DNA from 4 places in the Kocuria gwangalliensis genome. Region 4 is predicted to be linked to each of the others. Evidence: riboswitches for the same ligand, from Rfam matches in the RefSeq annotation. Region 4 holds a riboswitch; each other region holds the start of a gene.
What was found. Region 4 has a riboswitch for S-adenosylmethionine ahead of ABEA06_RS03770 (MFS transporter). Riboswitches for the same ligand answer to the same signal wherever they lie in the genome.
Positions count from the first base shown of each region.

Region 1: another riboswitch for S-adenosylmethionine. It lies ahead of ABEA06_RS12715 (LLM class flavin-dependent oxidoreductase); the one in region 4 lies ahead of ABEA06_RS03770 (MFS transporter).
Region 2: another riboswitch for S-adenosylmethionine. It lies ahead of ABEA06_RS12845 (cobalamin-independent methionine synthase II family protein); the one in region 4 lies ahead of ABEA06_RS03770 (MFS transporter).
Region 3: another riboswitch for S-adenosylmethionine. It lies ahead of ABEA06_RS12745 (O-acetylhomoserine aminocarboxypropyltransferase/cysteine synthase family protein); the one in region 4 lies ahead of ABEA06_RS03770 (MFS transporter).

Region 1 covers NZ_BAABLN010000035.1:23,706-29,084, forward strand. The annotation lists gene cls (cardiolipin synthase) at 1-695, shown strand, start outside; gene ABEA06_RS12710 (alcohol dehydrogenase) at 789-1,853, opposite strand; gene ABEA06_RS12715 (LLM class flavin-dependent oxidoreductase) at 2,014-3,435, opposite strand; SAM riboswitch class IV at 3,519-3,633, opposite strand; gene ABEA06_RS12720 (CoA-binding protein) at 3,715-4,134, shown strand; SAM riboswitch class I at 4,184-4,278, shown strand; gene ABEA06_RS12725 (AMP-binding protein) at 4,272-5,379, shown strand, end outside.
Region 2 covers NZ_BAABLN010000035.1:52,856-58,234, reverse strand. The annotation lists gene ABEA06_RS12855 (MFS transporter) at 1-1,331, opposite strand, end outside; gene ABEA06_RS12850 (hypothetical protein) at 1,413-1,985, opposite strand; gene ABEA06_RS12845 (cobalamin-independent methionine synthase II family protein) at 2,198-3,409, opposite strand; SAM riboswitch class I at 3,423-3,513, opposite strand; partial or broken gene ABEA06_RS12840 (SDR family NAD(P)-dependent oxidoreductase) at 3,607-4,102, shown strand; gene ABEA06_RS12835 (M23 family metallopeptidase) at 4,069-4,722, opposite strand; gene ABEA06_RS12830 (acetyl-CoA C-acetyltransferase) at 5,190-5,379, shown strand, end outside.
Region 3 covers NZ_BAABLN010000035.1:30,539-35,917, forward strand. The annotation lists gene ABEA06_RS12730 (succinate dehydrogenase cytochrome b subunit) at 16-819, shown strand; gene ABEA06_RS12735 (2Fe-2S iron-sulfur cluster-binding protein) at 819-1,514, shown strand; gene ABEA06_RS12740 (hypothetical protein) at 1,515-1,751, opposite strand; SAM riboswitch class I at 1,884-1,981, shown strand; gene ABEA06_RS12745 (O-acetylhomoserine aminocarboxypropyltransferase/cysteine synthase family protein) at 2,043-3,470, shown strand; gene ABEA06_RS12750 (CoA-binding protein) at 3,467-3,958, shown strand; gene ABEA06_RS12755 (hypothetical protein) at 4,062-4,628, opposite strand; gene ABEA06_RS12760 (YkvI family membrane protein) at 4,775-5,379, shown strand, end outside.
Region 4 covers NZ_BAABLN010000008.1:106,038-111,416, reverse strand. The annotation lists gene ABEA06_RS03775 (NtaA/DmoA family FMN-dependent monooxygenase) at 1-1,162, opposite strand, end outside; gene ABEA06_RS03770 (MFS transporter) at 1,212-2,591, opposite strand; SAM riboswitch class IV at 2,638-2,756, opposite strand; gene ABEA06_RS03765 (DUF6504 family protein) at 2,996-3,361, shown strand; gene ABEA06_RS03760 (DNA polymerase III subunit alpha) at 3,393-5,379, shown strand, end outside.

The DNA of each region.
Region 1 (5,379 bases), on a different contig from region 4:
GCCTGGAATGGAAGGATCTGATGATCCGCTGCTCCGGGCCCGTGGTTGCCGAGCTCAACGCGGTGTTCGTCTCCGACTGGTACTCGGAGACCGACGATCTGCTCCTGGACGAGGCCACCGAGGTCCTACCGAACGTGGAGGCCCCCGTGTACGCCCAGGTGGTCCCCTCCGGTCCCGGGTTCACGACCGAGAACAACCTGCGGCTGTTCAACCACCTCATTTACAACGCCAACCGGCGCGTGGTGATCTCCAGTCCGTACTTCGTGCCGGACGAGTCCCTGCTGCACGCGCTCACCACCGAGGCGCAGTCCGGGGTGGACGTGGAGATTTTCGTGGGTGAGTCCTCGGACCAGTTCCTGGCACGGAACGCCCAGAATTCCTACTACTCCGAACTCGCGGAAGCCGGCGTGAAGATCTACCGTTACAGCTCGCCCACGGTGCTGCACGCCAAGTTCGTGCTCGTGGACGACCTGATCAGCGTGATCGGCTCCTCCAACATGGACGAGCGATCCTTTGCCCTGGACCTTGAGGTGTCCGTGATGATTGTGGGCCAGGACTTCCACGACCGCATGGAGGAGGTCGTGGGCCAATTCAAAGCGTCCTCGACCCTGCTGGACCTCGACGCCTGGAACAACCGCCCCCTGCGACACAAGTACGTGGAGAATGTCTGTCGCCTCACCTCGGCTTTGCTTTAACGCCGACGACGCCGCTGCCGCGACCTTGCGCTCGAAAAGGTCACGGCAGCGGCGTCGTCAGTGCGCGGGGCAGGACCGCAACGCACGGTCGGATCAGGGTGCCACCAGGACCGCGCGACCGTTCAGGGTGCGCTGACGCAACCCGTCCAGAGCGGCGTTGACCTCCTGGGCGTTCAGCGGGGCCTCCTTGATGGGCGGAACGGGGAGGTTCGCGTCCTGGGCGAGCTGGACGAGTTCTTTGAGCTCGGGAAGGCTGCCCACAAAGTTACCGCGGATGTTGAGGAGGTTGAACGCGGCCAGGGCCGTGGGGAATTTGTACTGCCCACCGAACAGGCCCACGCTGACCAGGGTCCCCCCGTTGGCCATGGCGAACAGGGCAGCGTTGGACGTGTCCCCGTTGTTGACCAGGTCGATGGCCGCGGCGATCTTGCCACCACCCGCCGTGACGATCTCCGTCACCAGGTTTTGCCCGCCCACAGTCACGGTGGCCGAGGCCCCGATCTTGGTGGCATTGGCCAGTGCGGCCTCACTCATGTCCACGGCCACGATGTTCTGATGCCCCAGGGCCCTGAGCACCGCGATGGTCATGAGACCCACGCCGCCGGCACCGATGACCGCCACGGGCTCGTCCGCGGGGACCGGCATGATCTTCTTCGCGGCGGAGTAGGACGTCAGTCCCGAACACGCGAGCGTGGCCCCGAAGGAAGGATCAATGTCACCGAGGGGCACCAGGTAGCGCTCATCCGGAAGGTAGACCTCTTCCGCGTACCCGCCCCGTAACTGCACGGACAGGTTGCGCTTGCGGCGGCTGCAGTAATTCTCGCGGTCCTCAGAGCATGCATGGCAGTCACCGCAGCCGATCCACGGGAACACGATGAACTTGGTGTCCCCGGGCGTGAGCGTGGCGTCCGGTCCCGCGGCCACCACTTCCCCCACGATCTCGTGCCCCAACACCACCGGGTACCGCGCGCCCGCCGCGGTGAGTTCGTACCGGCCGGCGTCCCCCAGGTCGAAGTACCCGTCCTGGCAATGGACGTCCGAGTGGCAGACTCCCGAATGGGTCACCCGAACGATCACCGCGGAGCCGTCCAGCTCGGGACGCTCCACCTCCAGTTCCTCGGCGGGTGCTCCCGGTTCTTTGTGCGCAAAAACCTTCATGGCCACTCCTTCGTAGCGACGGGTCCGGCCCGCGTCCCGCGGACTTAGCCCCCACTGTAGGCGGCGATGGCTCGGGTGGGCTTTGCGCAGCCCGGAAGACACGACGCCGCCCGGTCGCCTTTGCGGGAAAGGCGACCGGGCGGCGCGGTCAAACGGGTTGTTAGCCCACCAGCTCGCGAGCGGCGGTGTCCGCCACGGAGGGCTTGTCCGCGAACGCGCCGCGGTACTGGGCCGCGGGGTGGCTGTCCATGACCCGGGGCTGGCCGGCGCCGTAGAGGGACTCGCGCAGGGTGGAGCCCTCGTACTCGGTGCGGTAGCGACCGCGCTTCTGCAACTCGGGAACCACGTACTCCACGAAGTCCTCGAAGGAGCCGGGGCTCACGTGGTAGGCCAGGTTGATGCCGTCCAGGCCACCCTCGTCAACCCATTCCTCGAGCTGATCGGCCACGGATTCCGGCGAACCGACGATCACGTCACCCATGCCACCCAGGGCGCAGTGCTTGGCGATCTCCTCGCGGGTCCACTTCTTGTCCTTGGACTGCAACGTGAACGGGGTCAGGAAGGACTGGATGGAGTCGGTCTTGACGTAGTTGAGGGCCTCGTCCTCGTCGAACTGGCTGAGGTCCACGCCGGACCAGCCGCCGATGATCGCCTGAGATGCCTCCAGGTCCACGTAGGAGAGGTACTCCCGGTACTTCTCCTGGGCCTCCTCCTCGGTCTCGGCCACGACCACCGAGAGCATCGCGTAGATCTTGATGTCGTCGCGGTGGCGGCCCTGGGCCTCGGCCTGCTCCCGGATCTTGTCCGTGACGAACCGAGTGAGGTCCGGACGCAGACCGCCCACGAACACGGCCTCCGCGTGACGACCCGCGAACGCCTGACCGCGCGATGACGCACCGGCCTGGAAGATCAGCGGGGTGCGCTGCGCGGACGGCTCGGTGAGCGCGGCACCCGGGACGGTGAAGTACTTGCCCTGGTGCTGGATCGGGTGCACCTTTTGGGGATCGGCATAGATACCGGCCTCGCGGTCCTCGACCACGGCGCCGTCCTCCCAGGAACCTTCCCAGAGTTTGTAGCAGACGTCGAGGAACTCTTCGGCGATCTCGTAGCGGGTATCGTGCTCGATCTGGCGCGGCAGACCCTGATTCTCCGCCGCGGAGGGCAGGTAGGAGGTCACCACGTTGAAGCCCACGCGACCCTTGGTCAGGTGGTCCAGGGTCGCGTACTTGCGGGCCAGTGTGTAGGGCTGCTCGTAGGTCACCGCACTCGTCACGCCGAAGCCCAGGTGCTCGGTCACGGCCGCCATCGCGGAGATCTGCATGAACGGGTCGTTCACGGGAACCTGCGCGCCGTCCGTCACGGAGGGCGCGGCGGAGTTCTTGTAGATGTCGTAGATGCCCACCACATCGGCCAGGAAGAGCGCGTCGAACTTGCCCTTCTCCAGCGTCTTGGCCAGGTTGGTCCAGTACTCAATGGTGTTGTACTCGGTGGCCTTGGACCGCGGGTGACGCCACAGGCCGAAGCTCTGGTGGTCCACGCAGGTCATGTCAAAGGCGTTGACGGAGATCCGCTTCTTGGTCATGGGTGCCCCTTCGGGTTGAACGCGACCCGCGCCCCGTGCGCCACCTACGGCGGCCTACTCTGCGGGTCCAGCGCGTTTGTGTGGCGCCGTACTTGCCGCATGCGGTGTGTCATGCGGCCCGATCCTCACCTGGGGCACCCCGCTACGGGAGAGGGTTGCCGTCCGACAAGCCAGGGCTGTGCGTCGGAACTCATGATCGTTCTGGGCTCCACTGTACCGTTTCCGCACCGACCCGTGAAACATAAGGATCGAGCGGATGCGCGGTGAGACGATGGTTGTATGAGTGATCGCCACGTCAACGATCCGGACCTGATTCGCGAGCTACTCACCACCCCGGGGCGGTGGGCCGTTGTGGGGTTGTCCAGTAACCGCACCCGGCCGGCCTATGCGGTGTCCCGGCGGATCCGTGAGGAGTTCGGGCAGGAAATCATCCCCGTGAACCTTGCCGGGGAATCCGTGCACGGCGAGACCGGTTATCGCTCACTCAAGGAGATTCCGGGCCACGTGGACGTGGTCGACTGTTTCGTGAACTCCCGGCGCGTGGGAGACGTGGTGGATCAGGCCATCGAGATCGGCGCCGGTGCGGTGTGGTTGCAGCTGGGCGTGTCCGATCAGACCGCCGCGGCGCGGGCCAAGGCCGCCGGGGTGAAGGTGGTCATGAACACCTGCCCGCTGATCGAGGCCCCGCGGGTTCTGTAGTCCCGACTCGATTTGCGGCGGCGGCCTCCCGGGACGTTGAATGGAACGGTTCCCATCCGGAGCGGCCGAGAGACCTGGCTCGTTGACGTCGCAGCAACCGGTACCCGTGCGATACAAGGTGCTAATGCCAGGAGACGATGGAGTTGATCGAGATTACTTCCTACTCAGACCCTCATTCCCCCACGCCCAATCCCGCGCTGATCTCGGATGATGCCCGCGAGGAGTTCTGGGCCGAGCAGGCGACCCGGCTGGACTGGGCCGAACCGTGGCACACGACCCACCGCTTCGCCAAGCCGCAGAAGATCGGCGCGGACGAGGACGGCAACGACATCCTCTCCGTCCCCGAGATTGCCTGGTTCGAGGGCGGCAAACTCAACGTCTCCTACAACTGCGTGGATCGCCATGTTGAGGCAGGCCGCGGCCATCACGTGGCCCTGTACTTCGAGGGTGAACCCGGTGACCGCCTGGTCTACACCTACGCGGACCTGCAGCGCGAGGTCTCCAAGGCCGCCAACGCCCTGCTGAAACTCGGTGTGGAAAAGGGTGACCGCGTGGTCATCTACCTCCCGGTGATTCCCGAGACCGTCATCATCACGCTCGCGTGCGCTCGGATCGGCGCAATTCACTCGCTCGTGTTCGGAGGCTTCTCCGCCGAGGCCCTCAGGTTCCGTGTGGAGGACACCGGCGCCAAGGTGTTGGTGACCACGGACGGGCAGAACCGGCGCGGCGTCGTGGTCCCCGTGAAGACCAACGCGGACCAGGCCTGCAGCGGCACGAACGATATCGAGCACGTGATCGTGGTGCGCCGCACCTCCCGGCCCGGTCGCATGGATCTGCCGCGCGGCACCCGCGGGCTGCGCTCCAAGGAAGAGGACACCGTGCCGTGGACGCGCGGGCGCGACGTGTGGTGGCACGAGCTGACCGCGGATGTTCCGGACGTGCATGTGCCCGAGGCCTTCGACGCCGAGACGCCCCTGTTCATCATTTACACCTCCGGCACCACGGGGAAGCCCAAGGGCCTGGTCCACACGACGGGCGGGTACCTGGTGCAGACCGCGTACACGCACGCCCTGATGTTCGATCTGCTCCCGGACGTGCCCGATGCCCACGGTGTGCTGCGCCCGGACGAACTCTCCGCCGTCAACGATCCCGCCAAAGTCGATTCAACCGTTCACTGGTGCACCGCGGACCTCGCGTGGGTCACCGCGCACACCTACGAGATCTACGGCCCGCTGGTCAACGGCG
Region 2 (5,379 bases), on a different contig from region 4:
TCAATGTGCAGGTCGCGGCCCTGGTCCGACTTGCGGACAAAGCACACGGCTGTGAAGGACACAATGGAGAGTAGGGCGATGTAGAGGCCGATTGTCCAGGACTGGCCGGTCTCGTTCAACAGCAACTGGGCGACCAGGGGGGCGAAGGCGCCACCGATGATGGAACCCAACGCATAGCCGATCGAAATCCCCGAGTAGCGGACACGCGCCGGGAACATCTCTGCGTACATTGCGGACTGCGGACCGTAGGACGGGCCCAGGCCGATGGTGAGGATGAAGATCGCCGCGGCGAACAGTGGCAATGAACCGGTGTCCATCATGAACCACATGGGGATCGCCCACAGGATGATGAACCCATAACCGAGCTGGAAGGTCAGCTTTCGACCGATCCTGTCGGACATCCAACCGCCGAGCATCGTGAAGATCAACCAGCCCACACCGCCGACGAGTGAAGCAATCAGCGTTTCGGACCGCTCCATACCTAGTGACTTGGCACCGTAAGAGGCGAAGAACGCGATGACCAGGTAACCAGCCGCGTTGTTGGCTGCGAAGATCAGGGCGGCCAGGGTCACTTCGCGCTTGTTGGTGCGGAACAACTGACCCAGGGGCGCAGAGGATTCCTTGGCGCGCTGTTGCATGGCAACGAACACGGGGGATTCGTCCACTGCGCGACGAATCGCGTAGCCGACGCCGATCAGAACAACGGAGAACAGGAACGGAACACGCCAGCCCCAGGACTCGAACTGCTCGGGGGTCAGCATGGATGTCAGGCCGAACATGAACAGGGTGGCCAGCAGCATGCCCAGGGGCACACCGATCTGCGGGTAGGCGCCGAACAGGCCGCGCTTGTGGTTGGGTGCGTGCTCAACAGCCATCAGCGCAGCGCCGCCCCATTCACCACCGGCGGAAAAGCCTTGCAGGACGCGCAGGAGCAGCAGAATGATGGGTGCGGCAATGCCGATCTGCTGATACGTGGGAAGCAGGCCGATCAACGTGGTGGCCGCGCCCATGCCGAACAAGGTCAAAACGAGCGTGATCTTGCGGCCGTACTTGTCACCGATGTGACCGGCAACAATGGCACCCAGCGGGCGGAAGAGGAAGCTGATGCCCAAGGAGGCCCAGGCAACGATTTGCCCCACGGCTGGGTTCTCTGCGCCCGCCGGGTTGAAATAGTGCGTGGCCAGGATGAAGGCGGCCGCCTGAGCGTAAATGAAGAAGTCGTACCACTCGATGGTGGTGCCCACCAGGGTTCCGGCGAGAACCTTGCGTTCTTCGCGGGACATGGTGTGCGCCTGCTGCTGTGCGGGCGGGGAAGCTGCGTTTGTAGCCATGGAAGCTCCAGGATCATGAGTTGCGCGGTCCGGGCCCGGCAAGGTCTGTGATTACTGACCGAATGGTCGTTGGATTAGATACTACTGGTGATCGTGACTGGCGTCACCAGTTGTGTAGAAAAAAGTATCAACCGTGACCAAAAAGTTGTCAAAGATTTGACAAAAGTATGTCGGTGCCGGGTCTCGAGGAGCTGCTGACCAGGCCGTTCCCCCGCGCCCGGGGTCCGGGCTATCCGCAGGTGCCAGGCGAGGTCCAGAAAGCGTTCCCTGCCGTCCAGCATCACCAGCGGATTCATGCTGGGCGGAGGACCAGGTTCGTTCTACAGCCTGGCTCAGAAGCCTGGCGATCCGTTCTGCAGACCGAGAGCGCGGAGGAAGCAGGGAAAGAGCCCGAACGATTTCTTCACGGTCGAAGGGCTTCAACCAGATCCTCTCGGCGACTTGGATCCGGTGCGCCAAGAGATAGTCCAGGCAGGCAATGATTCGCCACGACGACAAATACGACGCCGTCACGGTGAGCGCCTCGACCGGATGCGTGAGTGCGCTGCCTGACGGCCCCAGGAACGGGTTCAGTCCGTAGGGCTGGGTGAGCCTGGCGCCGCCCAGCTCCGAGGTGGGCCGGTGATACTTCCAGGCCAGGTGGGGCGTAATCATGGCGCTATTCAACTGTGGGCAACACATCCGGCAGCGGATCGAGACTCAGGGCGCGAGCGGCTTTCATGACCGCGACTGTAAGCGGTCACGCAATCCGGCGGCTCGGGTTATTCACAGGCTGCCGGGCCGGCCGTCTTTGAGGCCCAGTGGGCGCGGTGCAGGCGGCGCGAGCGGCGTCGTCGGCGAACCGACGACGTCGCTCGCGAACCCCGCTAGAACAAGCGCTCGGTCGCGAGGCGCGCGCCTTCGACCAGGGACTCGAGCTTGGCCAGCGCGATCGAGGGGTGGAGGCGACCGCCCAGGCCGCAGTCGGTGGAGGCGACGACATTTTCGCGACCCACCACGGACGCGTACTGCTCGATGCGGTCGGCCACGAGTTCAGGGTGCTCGACCACGTTGGTCGAGTGGGAGACGAAGCCGGGGTAAACCACCTTGCCCTCGGGGAGCGAGTGGTCCTTCCAGACCTTCCACTCGTGACCGTGGCGGGGGCTGGACGCCTCGAAACTGTAGCCGCCGGCGTTGATCGTGAGCATGAGGTCCACCAGGTACTTGAACTCGAGGTCCGTGGTGTGCGGGCCGTGCCACGAACCCCAGCACAGGTGGAAGCGGATCTGGTCCTCGGGCAGGTCGCGCAGGGCGTAGTTGAGGGCGTCCACGCGGACCTTGGTGAAGGCCAGGTAGTCCTCCACGGTGGGTTCGGGGTTGATCTGGTCCCAGGACTCGGCGATGGAGGGATCGTCGATCTGGACGGTCAGTCCGGCGTCGACAATGGCCTTGTACTCCTCGCGCATCGCGTCCGCGCAGGCGTACACGAGCTCTTCATCGGTCGAGTAGTACTCGTTGCGCACGCGCGCGCACGAACCCGGGGACAGGGCGGCCACGAAACCCTGCTGGGCTCCGGTCTCGGCCATCGCGTCCTTAAGGCGGCGGATGTCACCGACCACGGCGTCCTGCCCGGTGTAAGTCAGCGGGCCCGTGATCTTGGGCTGGGCCACGGAGGCGCGGTGAGCCAGAACGCCCGCGGTGGGGTCTTCGTACGCGTCGCGGAAGCGAGCGCGGTCGCGGCGGTCCGGGAAGCTCGTCAGCACGATGTTGCCGGGGGAGGAGCGCTTGACCTCGGCATCCTTCCAGCGGTCCTCGTTGGTGGGGGTCAGCCCGCCCAAGCGTGAGAACGAGTAATTCCACCACGCGCCGTAATCCACGGAGGAGGACATGGTGTGGCCGTATTCGCCGTCGTTGACAATGTCCAGGCCGATTTCACGCTGCTTGCGGACGATGTCGATCACGCCCGTGTCCAGCGCAGCGTCCAACTCCTGCGCGGTGGCCTCCCCTTCCTGGAAGCGCCCATTGGCCTCCAGCAGATCGGGGGTGCGGGGCAGCGATCCCACGTGGGTGGTCTGAATGTGGTCGGTGTTCTGAGGCATGAACTAGCAGTCCTTTCCATCGGTCCTGGCGGTAGCACCGTGGGCTGAATCCCGGGTTGCTGCGACGTCGACGAGCCAGATCTCTCGGCCGCTCTGGATGGTTACCCACTCATCAAACATCATGGGTGGGTGGTCGGGCCAATTGTGGCGCGCGTAATGTGCGGGACGTAGGTCACCCACTACTGAGGAGCCGGGGCATGTCGGAGAGCACTCTCACGGGCAAAAAGGCCCTGGTCGCCGGCGGCGCGAGTGGCATTGGCGCCGCAGCGGTCCGCGCTCTCGCCCAGCGCGGTGCCCATGTGATCGTGGCTGACATCGATCCCGCCGACTTCCACCGGATCCTCACGCTCATGCTCGAGTCCCCGTTCCTGCTGATCCGCGCCGTGCTGCCCCACATGTACGAGCGGGAATGGGGCCGAATCATCAACGTATCCTCGGTCCACGGTCTGCCCGCCTCGGCGTTCAAATCCGCGTATGTCGCCGCGAAGCACGGCGTGGAGGGGCTGTCCAAGGCCGTGGCCTTGGAGGGTGACCAGCAACTGCGTGAACCCCAGTTACGTGCGGACTCCGCTGGTCGACAAACGAATCAAGGACCAGGTCGCAACGCACGGGATCCCCGAAGAGGAAGTGGTCAAGAAGATCATGCTCACCGGCGCCGCCTACACGATGGACGGCGGTTGGACGGCGTCCTGATCGGAGTGATGAGGTCGGCAGTCAATGATCTGCCCGTTCCGGGGTAGGCCACCGGGGAATGACAGAGGTAGGCCAACGGCACGCTCGAACTCCAGGGAGTCAACCGCTTGCACGTGCACGTGGGGCTCGGTGCTGTTGCCAGAATTTCCGAACTCAGCCACCTGGGCCCCGATCTGAATGTCTTGACCGAGACGCACCCTGACGCTCCCCCATCGTAGATGGCACAGGGCAACGTAACGGCCGCTTCGTGATTCCTGAATCACCACGTAGTTGCCTGCCAAGGTGCCCCACCCGGCGGCAGCGCGGCGAGCCTGGGTGAGCGCGTAACCCATGGAGGACAAGCCGCGGTAGGCCGCGTGATCCTCGGCGTGGTCGTCCGACAGCACCACCGTGCCAGTCACAGGGGAGATGACCGGTTGCCCGAAGCCGATGAAGTTCTCTGGTGCCTCCGGGCGCCACAATGATCCGGCCGAGAAGCGGGCCGAGCGATTCTCTCGATCCACCGGTACGAAATCGATGGCAAATGCCGTGCCGAACAGGTCGGTTCCATGACTCGGTACTCGGTTCGCGGGGCTGTTCTGGACCAGGCAGCGCCCGTGGAACGGATAGTCGAGTTCCATGGCATTTATTCTTCCGCGCTCGACTTCTCATGGGAATAGGCGACGACGCCGCTCGCGCACCCCGGCATGTGCGGCGGCTCGGGGCGTGCAGCGCCGGCACACCATTTCGTCAGGGGTTACGGCAAAGTAGCTGGCCCTACTGTGCAGTAAGTTCCCCCCCCAAATGGTCTGAGCCCGTAAGCTTCCACGACGATGCCGCTCCTCCCGGGGCCCGTGAGGGCGATCGTCACGGTGGGCGAAGCAGGTTGTGATTTCCGGATTGTGGGGAGCTGAGCTCCGATTGGCCTGTTCTCGTTGACCAGTGTGTAGGCGTTTTCTAGTCTGAGGTGGAGATCACGCACGACGATTGGTGCTGCCCATCCTGGCCCCGGCGTGACCGAAACAGAAATAGCAGTGAAGACCGAAGCGAAGTACCGGGTTGAGCTGTTGAACGTCGCCCCGAATTCCGTTTCCGTACAGGAGGACACATGACCGAGAACGCCAATGATGTTGTGATCGTCAATGGGGCGCGTACCCCGCAGGGAAAGTTGCTGGGTTCCCTTGCCGCACTCAGCGCTGTGGAGCTCGGTGCGCACGCCATCAAGCACGCGCTTGAGCGCTCGGGTGTCTCACCCGAGACCGTTGACTACGTGTACATGGGCAACGTGGTGCAGGCCG
Region 3 (5,379 bases), on a different contig from region 4:
TAGGATGATCCAGTGATGAATCCCGCCGCTCAACCCCCGACGGACACTGCCGACCCCGCTCCCAAGCCCAGCGCGTGGGAAGTGATGTTCAAGGACGCCACCAATTCCGAGCTCAAACTCGCGATGGCCGCGTCCGGAACCGTCCTGAGCCTGTTCACCGCGGGGCACATGGCCGGGAACATGCAGGTTTACCGGGGCCGGAAGTACTACAACGAGTACGCGGAGTTCATTCGCACGGTCGGTGCGCCCGTACTGCCGCGCAATGGCGTGTTGTGGGTGGTCCGCGTGGGACTGCTCGCGAGCGCCACGAGTCACATCATGGCCGGCACCGAGCTCACACTGCGTGCCATGCGCGCCGAGCGTCACACGGTCCAGGGCACGATTCGGGACCTCAAGCGCCAGCTCACGGGCAAGCAGCGTAGGCGCCCTCGCGGCCGACGTCGCTCGGTCCCCCAGATCATTGCCCGCTCCATGCGGTCCACGGGCGTGGTGCTCGGCCTGTTCACCGTCTACCACGTGGCGGATCTGACGGTGGGAGCCCGCCCGGCGGCGTCGTCGAAGCATCGCCACGGGGATGCCTACGGCAACCTGGTGGCCAGTTTGTCCCGACCGGGCGTTGCCTTCTTCTACGCCGCGTCCATGGCAGCGTTGGCGGGCCACATGATCCACGGCATGCGCACGGCCGCCATGGATGCGGGTTTCACGACCACCGCGCAGCGCGCGCAAACCGTGGAAGTGGCAGCCAAGGTCGTGGGCGCCGTCGTCGCCCTGGGTAATGTCACGATCCCCGTGGCCGTGCAAGCGAAGGTGGTGCGCTGATGCTGTTGACCATTCATGTGTGGCGGCAGGCCACCGCAGAGGATGACGGCGAGTTCGTGGCCGTGAGCCCGGTCGAGGCGCGCGAGGACATGAGCATTCTGGACCTGCTCGACGCCGTCAATGAAACCCTCATCCGCCAAGGAGATGACCCCGTCAGCTTCGACGACGGCTGCCGCGAAGGCATCTGCGGCAAATGCGGAGTGACCGTGGACGGCGTGCCCCACGGCCCGGACAAGAACCAGGCCTCGTGCACCCAGTCGCTGCGGGCCTACCGCGATGGGGACGAGATCTTCATCGAACCCATGCGCGCGGGCTCGTTCCCGGTCAAGAAGGATTTGTCCGTGGACAAGAAGGCCCTGCGGCGGGTGGCCAAAGAGGCCAAGTTCCCGGTCGCGCTCAAGGCCCTGGGCAACGCCGGCTGCATCAGCTGCGGCGCGTGCGTGGCCGCGTGCCCCAACGGTTCCGGCCAGTTGTACGTGGGCACGCTGCTCAAGGAACTTCCGCCGCTGGCCAAGACGCCGGAGGAACGCAACGAACGCTCGAGCAAGGTCCTCGACGCCGCCGAGCACGAGTTCGGCCCCTGCTCCCTGCTGGGCGACTGCACGGAGGTCTGCCCCGCAGGCCTCCCGCTCGAGAACCTCACCGCCGTGGCGCGGGAGAACCTGCGCCGGATGAACCCGGAGAAGTACTCCTAATCAGCGCTGCCGCGCGGGAGGTGCCGTGCGGCGTCGTCGGCGGTCAGTGAGCACTCCGACGACCGTGAGCACGACGCCCACCACGAGTGTGGACAGCGCAAACAGCATGATGAATGCCGCGCCGATATTCGGGCCCGTCCCTTCGACGAAGGTCGCACGGCTCAACCATTCCGTGGCCACGAGCGCGACCACCCCTACGGCAGTCACGATCAAACCGACCTTGATCACGGACTCCATAGCGCCCCCTCACGGGCTGGTTACCTATACCCTCCTCCACTCGTACCTGGTTGCCCAGCAGCAACGCGCCGTGCGGCGTCGTCGGCGGCGGCCCCGGTTTGTGAACGCCGCCGCCCACGCGACACAATGGACTCACCATCCCGAGCGGCCGAGAGACCTGGATCGACGACGCCGCAGCAACCCGCAGTGATCGGCCTACTGCACGGTGCTACCGCCAGGACCGATGGAGTGCTGCGCGGGCCCGGGCAGTGTTCGGACGGGAGCTGTACGCGGCCGACAAGGAGGACCCCTATGGCCGAGCACCAGTTCGGTTTCCGCACCCGTGCGCTGCACGCGGGCGGCACCCCGGACGCCGAACACGGCGCCCGTTCCGTCCCGATCTACCAGACCAGTTCGTTCGTCTTCAAGGACGCCGACGACGCCGCCAACCTCTTCGCGCTGCAGAAGTACGGCAACATTTACTCGCGCATCGGCAACCCCACCGTGGCGGCGTTGGAGGAGCGCATTGCGTCCCTCGAGGGTGGTATTGGTGCGGTGGCGACGTCCTCCGGGATGGCCGCGGAATTCATCACCTTTGCCGCGCTGTGCGGACAGGGCGATCACGTGGTCGCCTCCTCCCAGCTCTACGGCGGCACGGTCACGCAGTTGGACGTGACCCTGCGGCGCTTCGGGGTGGAAACCACTTTTGTTCCCGGCACCGATCCGGCCGATTACAAGGCGGCGATCACCGAGAACACCAAGGCCGTCTACACCGAGCTCGTGGCCAACCCGTCCGGTGAGATCGCCGATCTGGAAGGACTGGCGGAGGTCGCCCACGAGGCGGGCTTGCCACTGATCGTGGATGCCACGCTCAACACCCCGTACCTGTGCCGACCGTTCGAGCACGGCGCGGACATCGTGATCCACTCGATCACCAAGTTCCTGGGCGGCCACGGCAACACCCTGGGCGGTGTGGTGGTCGAGTCCGGCCGTTTCAACTGGGGCAACGGCAGGTTCCCCGCCATGACCGAACCGGTCCCCTCGTACAACAACGTGACGTGGTGGGGAAACTTTGGCGAGTACGGGTTCCTGACCAAGCTGCGCTCCGAGCAGCTGCGTGACATCGGCCCGTCCCTGACTCCGCAGGCCGCGTGGAACCTCCTGCAGGGCGTGGAAACCCTCCCCCAGCGCATGGACGCACACGTGGCGAACGCGCAAGAAGTCGTGCAGTGGTTGGCCACCGATCCCCGCATCGCGTACGTGAACCACGCGGGCCTTGAAGACCACCCGCACCACGAGCGCGCCCAGAAGTACCTGCCCCAGGGCATCGGTTCCGTGTTCGCCTTCGGTGTCGCATCGACCGAGCAGCTCAGCGGACGCGACGTGGGAGGCCGCTTCATCGAGAACCTGCAGCTGGCCTCGCACCTGGCCAACATCGGTGACGCCCGCACCCTGGTGCTGCACCCGGCCTCCACCACCCACCAGCAGCTCAGTTCCGAGCAGCTGGAATCCGGCGGCGTGAAGGAAGACCTAATCCGGATTTCCGTGGGTCTCGAGGACCCCGCGGACATCCTGTGGGATCTGGACCAGGCGTTGACCGCCGCGACCGGGATCAGCCGCGAGGGCGACGTCGTCACCGCACCCGCCGCTGTCCGGGACGAGGCAGCGAAGAACACACTTGAGCAGGACAACAGCGCGGCGGCCTGCGCGCTGCCCGGCACCGAAGGAGAACAGGTATGAGCACCGAACGCACCTGGGTGGGCCCCAGCGCCCCCGAGCGGTTGAACATCCTGCGCAACACCGAGTCGATCGCGATCGTGGGCATGTCCAACAAGCCCGCGCGGGCGAGCTATTTCGTGGCCACGTACCTGATGTCGTCGTCCCCGTATCGCGTGTACTTCGTGAACCCGGTGCTGGACGAGGTGCTGGGCCAGAAGGTCTACCCGTCATTGGCGGATCTGCCCGAGGTTCCGGACATGGTGGACGCGTTCCGTAAAGATGCGGACCTGCCCGGTGTGGCACAGGAGGCGGTGGACCTCGGCGCCAAGACCGTGTGGATGCAGCTGGGCTCGTGGAGTGAGGAAGCCGCGGCGATTGCCGAGAACGCCGGACTCAACGCCGTGATGGACCGCTGCGTGAAGATCGAACACGCGCGTTTCCACGGCGGCCTGCACCTGGCCGGTTTCAACACCGGGGTGATTTCCTCCAAACGTCAGGTGGTTGCCTGACAGGTACCGGCTGAGCGACCCTTTGATCCCGTTTTACTGCAGAGTAGCCATGGTTACTGTGCAGTAAGGCGGGATCAAATGGTTTTAGGGCTGGGGACCGCTCTCAGCCCAGCCGCAGCACCACGGCCGCGCGTTTCCAGCCCTGGGACTCGCGGGCCGGGACCTCGTCCTCGGGGACCACGGTGTACAGGCGTTCGGTGTCGGCCAGGAAAGCCTCGTTGGCTATGGCCGAGACCAGCGGGTCCAGCACCTCGGCGGGATCGCGCTCGGTGGACGCATCCGCGAACAGCGGTCCCATGTACGCGACCTCGTCCTGCACGGACAGGGTGGAGTGCGCAACCGGTTTGCCCCATTCGTCCACCTCGAACCGCGTGACATCACCCATGGGCGCGTCGAACATTCCGGCTTCACCGGGGAAACCCAGCCCACGGTCCAGCTCCTGCACCGCACCGGTCAGCAAGACGTCCTGGGAAAGAACATCCTTCCCCTGGGTATTCACGGCACCGCGGGCCATCACGGCCTGATCCTCCGCGCAGACCAACACCAGTCCGTCCTCGGAGGGGACCGTGCCGTCCCACGCGACCACGTTCTGCGGGGCTACCTCCGCGCCGCGCACCGCATCCCAACCGGCCGCCCAGTCCTTCAGGTCGGCTTCCCACTGCTGTGCCATGTGGCTCTCCCTTCGTCAAAAAGTTTCGCACCGAGTATCTCACTCTGGACCGGCATAGCGGATCGCTTCCGACGAGCGGTCCTTCTATCCTGGGGAGGTTCTGTGGTTCACACCATGTGTCCCCTACCTTTGAGGAGCTATTTCGCGTGAATGCCAGAAAAACATTACAAGTCACTCTGGCTTTTGTCGGACTCCTGGTCGGGGCGGGTTTCGCGACCGGTCAAGAAGTTGTGCAGTACTTCATTTCCTTCGGCACGTGGGGAATTGCCGGGGCCGTGGTCTCTGGGATTCTCATGATTGCCGCCGGAGCGGTGATCATCCAGATCGGCAGTTACTTCCTGGCCGAGGAGCACCGCGCCGTCTTCCACTCGGTCTCCCACCCGGTGGTCTCCAAGTTCTTGGACATCAGCGTGACCCTCACACTGTTCGCCATGGGTTTTGTGATGCTCGCCGGTGCCGGTTCCACGCTGGAGCAGCAATTCGGCCTGCCCTCCTGGATCGGTTCGGCCATCATGATGGGCATTGTGATGTTGACGGGTCTGTTGAACGTCAACAAGGTCACCAACATCATTTCCGCGGTTACCCCGCTGATCTTCGTGGCCGTGATCGTGGCCTTCATCTACACCATGCTGCAGCTGCCCGTGGACCTGGGCGCCATGAGTGATCTCGCAGTCCAGGCGGACTCCCCGGTGTCGCCATGGTGGCTGTCCGCCATCAACTACACGTGCATGGCCCTGATGTTGGGCGTCTC
Region 4 (5,379 bases):
CCTCGACCCAGCGTTGCAGCTCGTCGGCGATCTCCTCGGGGGAACCCACGAACACGGGACCGCGCCCGCCAATGGCCACGAACTCCGCCACCCGGCGCGGGGTCCACGCGCCCTCGGAATCCAGTTTGGTGAACGAGGCCAGCGCCGAACGGTTCGCGTCCGTCTCCACGTGCTCGAGCGGGGCGTCCGGATCCGCCTCGGACAGGTCCACGCCGGTCCAGCCGGCGAACAGAGCGAGGGCGGCGTCGACGTCCACGTACTGCTGATAGGACGCGAGGCGCTCGCGGGCGGCCTCGGACGTTTCGGCCACGACCACCGCGGCGTTGGTGAAGACCTTGACCGAACGGGGATCGCGCCCGTACCCGGCGGCGGCCTCGCGCAGACCGGCGGTCCACGTGGCGACCTGCTCCGGAGTGGGCCCGGAGAAGAACACGGCCTCCGCGTGCTCGGCCGCGAACTTCAGCCCGCGCGGGGAGGCGCCGGCCTGGAACAGGAACGGGGTGCGCTGCGGGGTGGGCGCAACCAGGGCGGGCGCCTGAACGTCGAAGTACTCCCCGGAATGGCCCGCGCCCCGGACCTTGTCGGGGTCCACGACGACGCCGCTGGCCGCGTCCGCGACATAGGCATCGTCCGCGTAGGAGGCCTCCCACAGTGAGTAGACCACGTCCATGTATTCGTCGGCGCGGTCGTAGCGCTGGTCGTGGGGCAGCTGCTGACCCAGACCCAGGTTACGCGCCGCCGACTCCTGATAGGAGGTCACCACGTTCCAGGCGATGCGCCCGTCGGTCAGCGCATCCAGGGTGGAGAAACGGCGGGCCAGATCGTAGGGAGCCGCGTAGGTCACGGAGGCGGTCACACCGATAGTGAGGGTGGTGGTGGCCTTGGCGAGCAGCGGGGCCAGGATCAGCGGATCCAACTGGGGCACCTGCACGCCACCGCGCAGGGCGGCGTCTGCCGAACCCCCGTAGACGTCGTACAGTCCCAGGACGTCGGCCAGGAACAGGCCGTGGAAGCCCGCGTTCTCGATGATCTGTGCTTGCCGTTCCCAGTGGGACAGCTGCGCGTAATTGCGCGACCGGTCCTCGGGGTGGCGCCACAGTCCGGGGGACTGGTGGACGGGCACGGGCATTTCGAAGGCGTTGAGCAGCAAGGGGCGGGGCACGAGGAGTCCTTTCGGGGTGGTGCGGGGGCGTGTGCGGGGTGGTGCCGGGTCAGTACTGGGCGGTCTCCGGTGCGTCCACCACGGTGTCCTTGGCCAGGCGGCCGGTGACCACGGAGATCACGGCCAGCAGGCTCAGGTAGCCGCACAGCAACCAGGGGGAGCCGCCGGTGGCCACGAGCCACGCGGCAATCATGGGCGTGAGGCCCCCGGAGAGGATGGTGCCCACTTGGTAGCCCAGGGACACCCCGGAGTAGCGCAGGTGCGTGGGGAACTGCTCGGCGAACAGTGCGGCCTGGGGGCCGTAAATGCTGTCGTGCAGCACGGCCATGCCGATCAGGTACACCAACGGAAGGAGAACGAGAGGCCCGTGGTCCAGGAAGTAGAAGTACGGCCACACGAACACGCCAATGGCCGCGGCGGCGATCACGGACATGCGGCGTCGTCCCACGCGGTCCGAGAGCCAACCCCAGAACGGGCCGCCCACCAGACCCACGGCGGCGGCGATCAGGATGGAAATCATGACCCACTGGCTCGCGCCGCGTTGCTGGGTCACGTAGGTGAGCGTGTAGACGGTGAGGATGGAGAAAATGGCCGGCTGGATCATGCGCTGACCAATGCACACGATCACGCCGCGGGTGTGCTGGGTGAGCACTTCGCGCACCGGCGACGCCGCCGCGGTCTTTTCGCGCCTGACCTCCTGGAATTCCTCGGCGTCCGTAATGCCGGCGCGGATGATCAGGCCGATGATCACGAGCACGGCCGAGAACAGGAAGGGTACGCGCCAGCCCCAGGCCTGGAACTGCTCGGCGGTGGTGAGGCCCTGCAGCACGGCGAAGAACGAGGTGGCCAGCAGCATACCGGCGGCCGAACCGACCTGGGTGAAGGAGCCGAACAACCCGCGCAGGCCCTTGGGTGCGTGTTCCACGGAGAGCACCGCCGAACCGCCCCACTCCATGCCGGCGGACAACCCCTGCGCAATGCGGCAGGCGACCAACAGGGCCACGGCGAACCAGCCGATCTGTGAGAAGCCCGGCAACAGACCAATCACCGTGGTGGCCACGCCCATGATCAACAGGGACGCGACCAGCAACGCCTTACGGCCGATCCGGTCACCCAGGTGCCCGGCAATGATGCCACCCAGGGGACGGAAGAAGAACGCAATGGCAAAGGTCGCGAACGAGGCGATGATCGACCCCACGCCCGAACCCTGCGGGAAGAAATAATGACTGAACACCAGAGCGGCGGCGGCGCCGTACAAATAAAAGTCGTACCACTCGATGGTCGTGCCCACGAAGGACGCCGCGAGCACGCGCTTCTTGTCGCGCACCGCCGCTCCTACGTTTGAGAGCGCGTGATCCGTGGCGGGTCGGGCCTGTCGGGTGGGTGATGAATCGGTGACCGTGGGCACCGGGGATGTGGTGGGGGCCATGACACTCCTCATGACGGGGCGTCACGGAGCAGTGCTGGTGAGCCGGACGCCGTCCTTGCCCGCGCCGGAACTGACGGCGGGCCGAATCATCACCTGGGGCACCCCACGACAGCGTCTGAGGGTTGCCGTCCGGCCAGCCAGGGCTTCGCACCGGAACTCGTGATTCTTATGGCGTGAACCTAACCATACGAACGTTGAGCACCGTAAATGATGAAGTTTTGTGACTGCCGGTACAACGACGCCTTGTACGACGACGTTCCGTACGGCACGGCCGCCGGGCATCGTGGTGGCCGTCGGGGCTTTCCGGGGCCTTTCGGGATGTTCCGCTTATGCGTGTCAGCGACCCTTGGCACTCTCACGGTAGTCGAATAAAGTTTCGAATACACCGGGAGGGTGGACGAGTCATGACGGTACTGACTGCGGTAGAACATACGGACCTCACGCGGAGCAAGACGCACGGCGCGGTGCGGCTCGACGAGGGTTGGGGCCAGCCTTGCGAGGTGCACTGCGATGAAGCGGGAGCTCCGTGCGAGCTGGTGTTTCGCGGCAGACTGCACCGCATCACGGCCCCGCCGCAGCGCTGGTATGAACGTCGCCGCTGGTGGGAGCTGGAAGATAGGGTTCCGCGGGAAAGCGGGCAGTCCGTGGTGGACCGGCAGCACTGGCGCGTCCAGGCGACTCAACGCGGGGCCGTGGAACCTCGCACGCTGGAATTGGTGCGTCATGAGATCACCGGTCACTGGTGGCTCGTGGCTGACCAGGGGGTTTGACATTAATAGAACAAAGTTTCGAATATGAGGTATGCGTTTTCCTCATTTGCGCGTGGCCACCGCCTACAGCGCGCACTACGGCGTGGCTCGCCCCCAGGAGCTCGCCCAGGTAGCGGCGTCCCACGGGGCGCAGATCCTGGCGTGCACGGACCGGGACGGCTTGTACGGGGTGGTCAAACACGTGCTGGCCTGCCAACAGCACGGGGTGGCTCCCGTGCTGGGAGTGGACCTGGCGCTGCTGGGGCCGGTAGCGGCGTCGTCGGGGAAACGCGCTGGAGCCGCCACCGGCCGGCAGGGTCAGAACGGTCGTCCCCGGCGCGGCACTGCGCCGCCGCCCCGGGTGATCGGGCGCGTGGTGGTGCTGGCCACCGGTGGCAACGGAGGGGCCGGGTACGCGGCACTGTGCCGGTTGGTGTCCGCAGCCCACCGGGGCCACGACCACCATGGCGCCCACCCCATCGGACTGACCCGCGACCAGATCGCCCGCCACGTACACCGCGCCGCGGGCGGGGGAGCTCCCGGCCTGGTGGTGCTCACGGGCCCGGACTCGGACGTGGGATCACTGTTGGTCCGGCGCCGGTACCGGGCCGCGCGCACGGCCCTGCGCGCGTGGAAGCGCGTACTACCGGCGGGGTGCCTCATTGTGGAGACCGCAACCCACCTGGCACCGCAGGGCAGTACCCTCAGCACCGGTCACGCCGTGCGGATGCTCACCGTGGGACGTGAGGCCGGGCTGCCGGTGATCCTCACCAACGCCGTGCGCTACGCCCACCCCGGGCAGGCCGTCACCGCGGACGTGCTGGACGCCGCTCGCACACTGATGTCCCTGAAAGAACTGGCCGGTTCGGACCCCGGGGTACTGCAACCCACGGGACAGGGCTGGCTCAAGGACACCGCGCAGATGATCCGGCTCGCCCACGAGATCTCCTCGGCCGCGGACCTGGGCGCCCCCGGGGCCGCGCACCTGCTCGCGGACACCTACCGGCTGGCCGAACGCTGCAGCCAGGACCCCGTCACGGACCTGCACGCGGGACAGCCCGTGATCCCGGAGGCCTCCGTCATCGGCCTCAGCGCAGACCCCAATGCCCAACTCAGGACCCGCTGCTACACCGGCCTGGAACGATTCCACTCCCGCCAGAACTGGGACCGCACCGTCCCCGGCCTGAGCGGGGAATCGCTGCGCTCGCGGATGGACCGTGAGCTGGACGTGATCGCGCAGTTGGGGTTCGCCGGGTACTTCCTGACCGTCTCGGAGGTCTCCGAACTGATGACCCAGCTGAAGGTCCGGCATGCGGCCCGCGGGTCGGCGGTGTCGTCCCTGGTGGTGCACCTGCTGGGGATCTCCCCGGTGGACCCGCTCGAATACGACCTGGTGTTCGAACGTTTCCTCTCACCGCGGCGTAGCACCTTGCCGGACATCGACATAGACATGGAGAGCGCGCAACGGCACAGGATCTACCACGAGATCTTCCAACGCTTCGGCAGCAGCCGGGTCACGCTCATGAGCATGCAGAACGCCTACCGTTCCAGGGGCGCCGTGCGGGATGCCGGGTTGGCACTGGGGATGGGACAGGAGATCGTGGACCATATTGCGGAGCAACTGTGGCGGGTCCCGGGGGCCACCCTGCGCGAAGAAATCGCCCAGCGTCCCGAGCTGACTCGCCTGGCCGATGAACTCAAGGCCAACCGGCAACTGGACCTGCTGGTGGATCTGACCGAACGCCTGGACCGGCTGCCCCGCCACATCTCCATGCACCCGTGCGGGGTGATCCTCTCGGACGCAACCCTGTTGAACCGCACGCCGGTGCAGGCCAGTGGCATCGGGTTGCCCATGTCCCAATTCGATAAACACGACATGGACCCCATGGGCCTGATCAAGCTCGACATCCTGGGCGTGCGCATGCAATCCACCCTGGCCTACGCGGTCCAGGAAGTGGCACGGATGGAACCCGAGCGCCCCGCTCCGGATCTGGACGCCATGCCCCGCGACGACCCGGACACCTTCCGACTCATCAGCT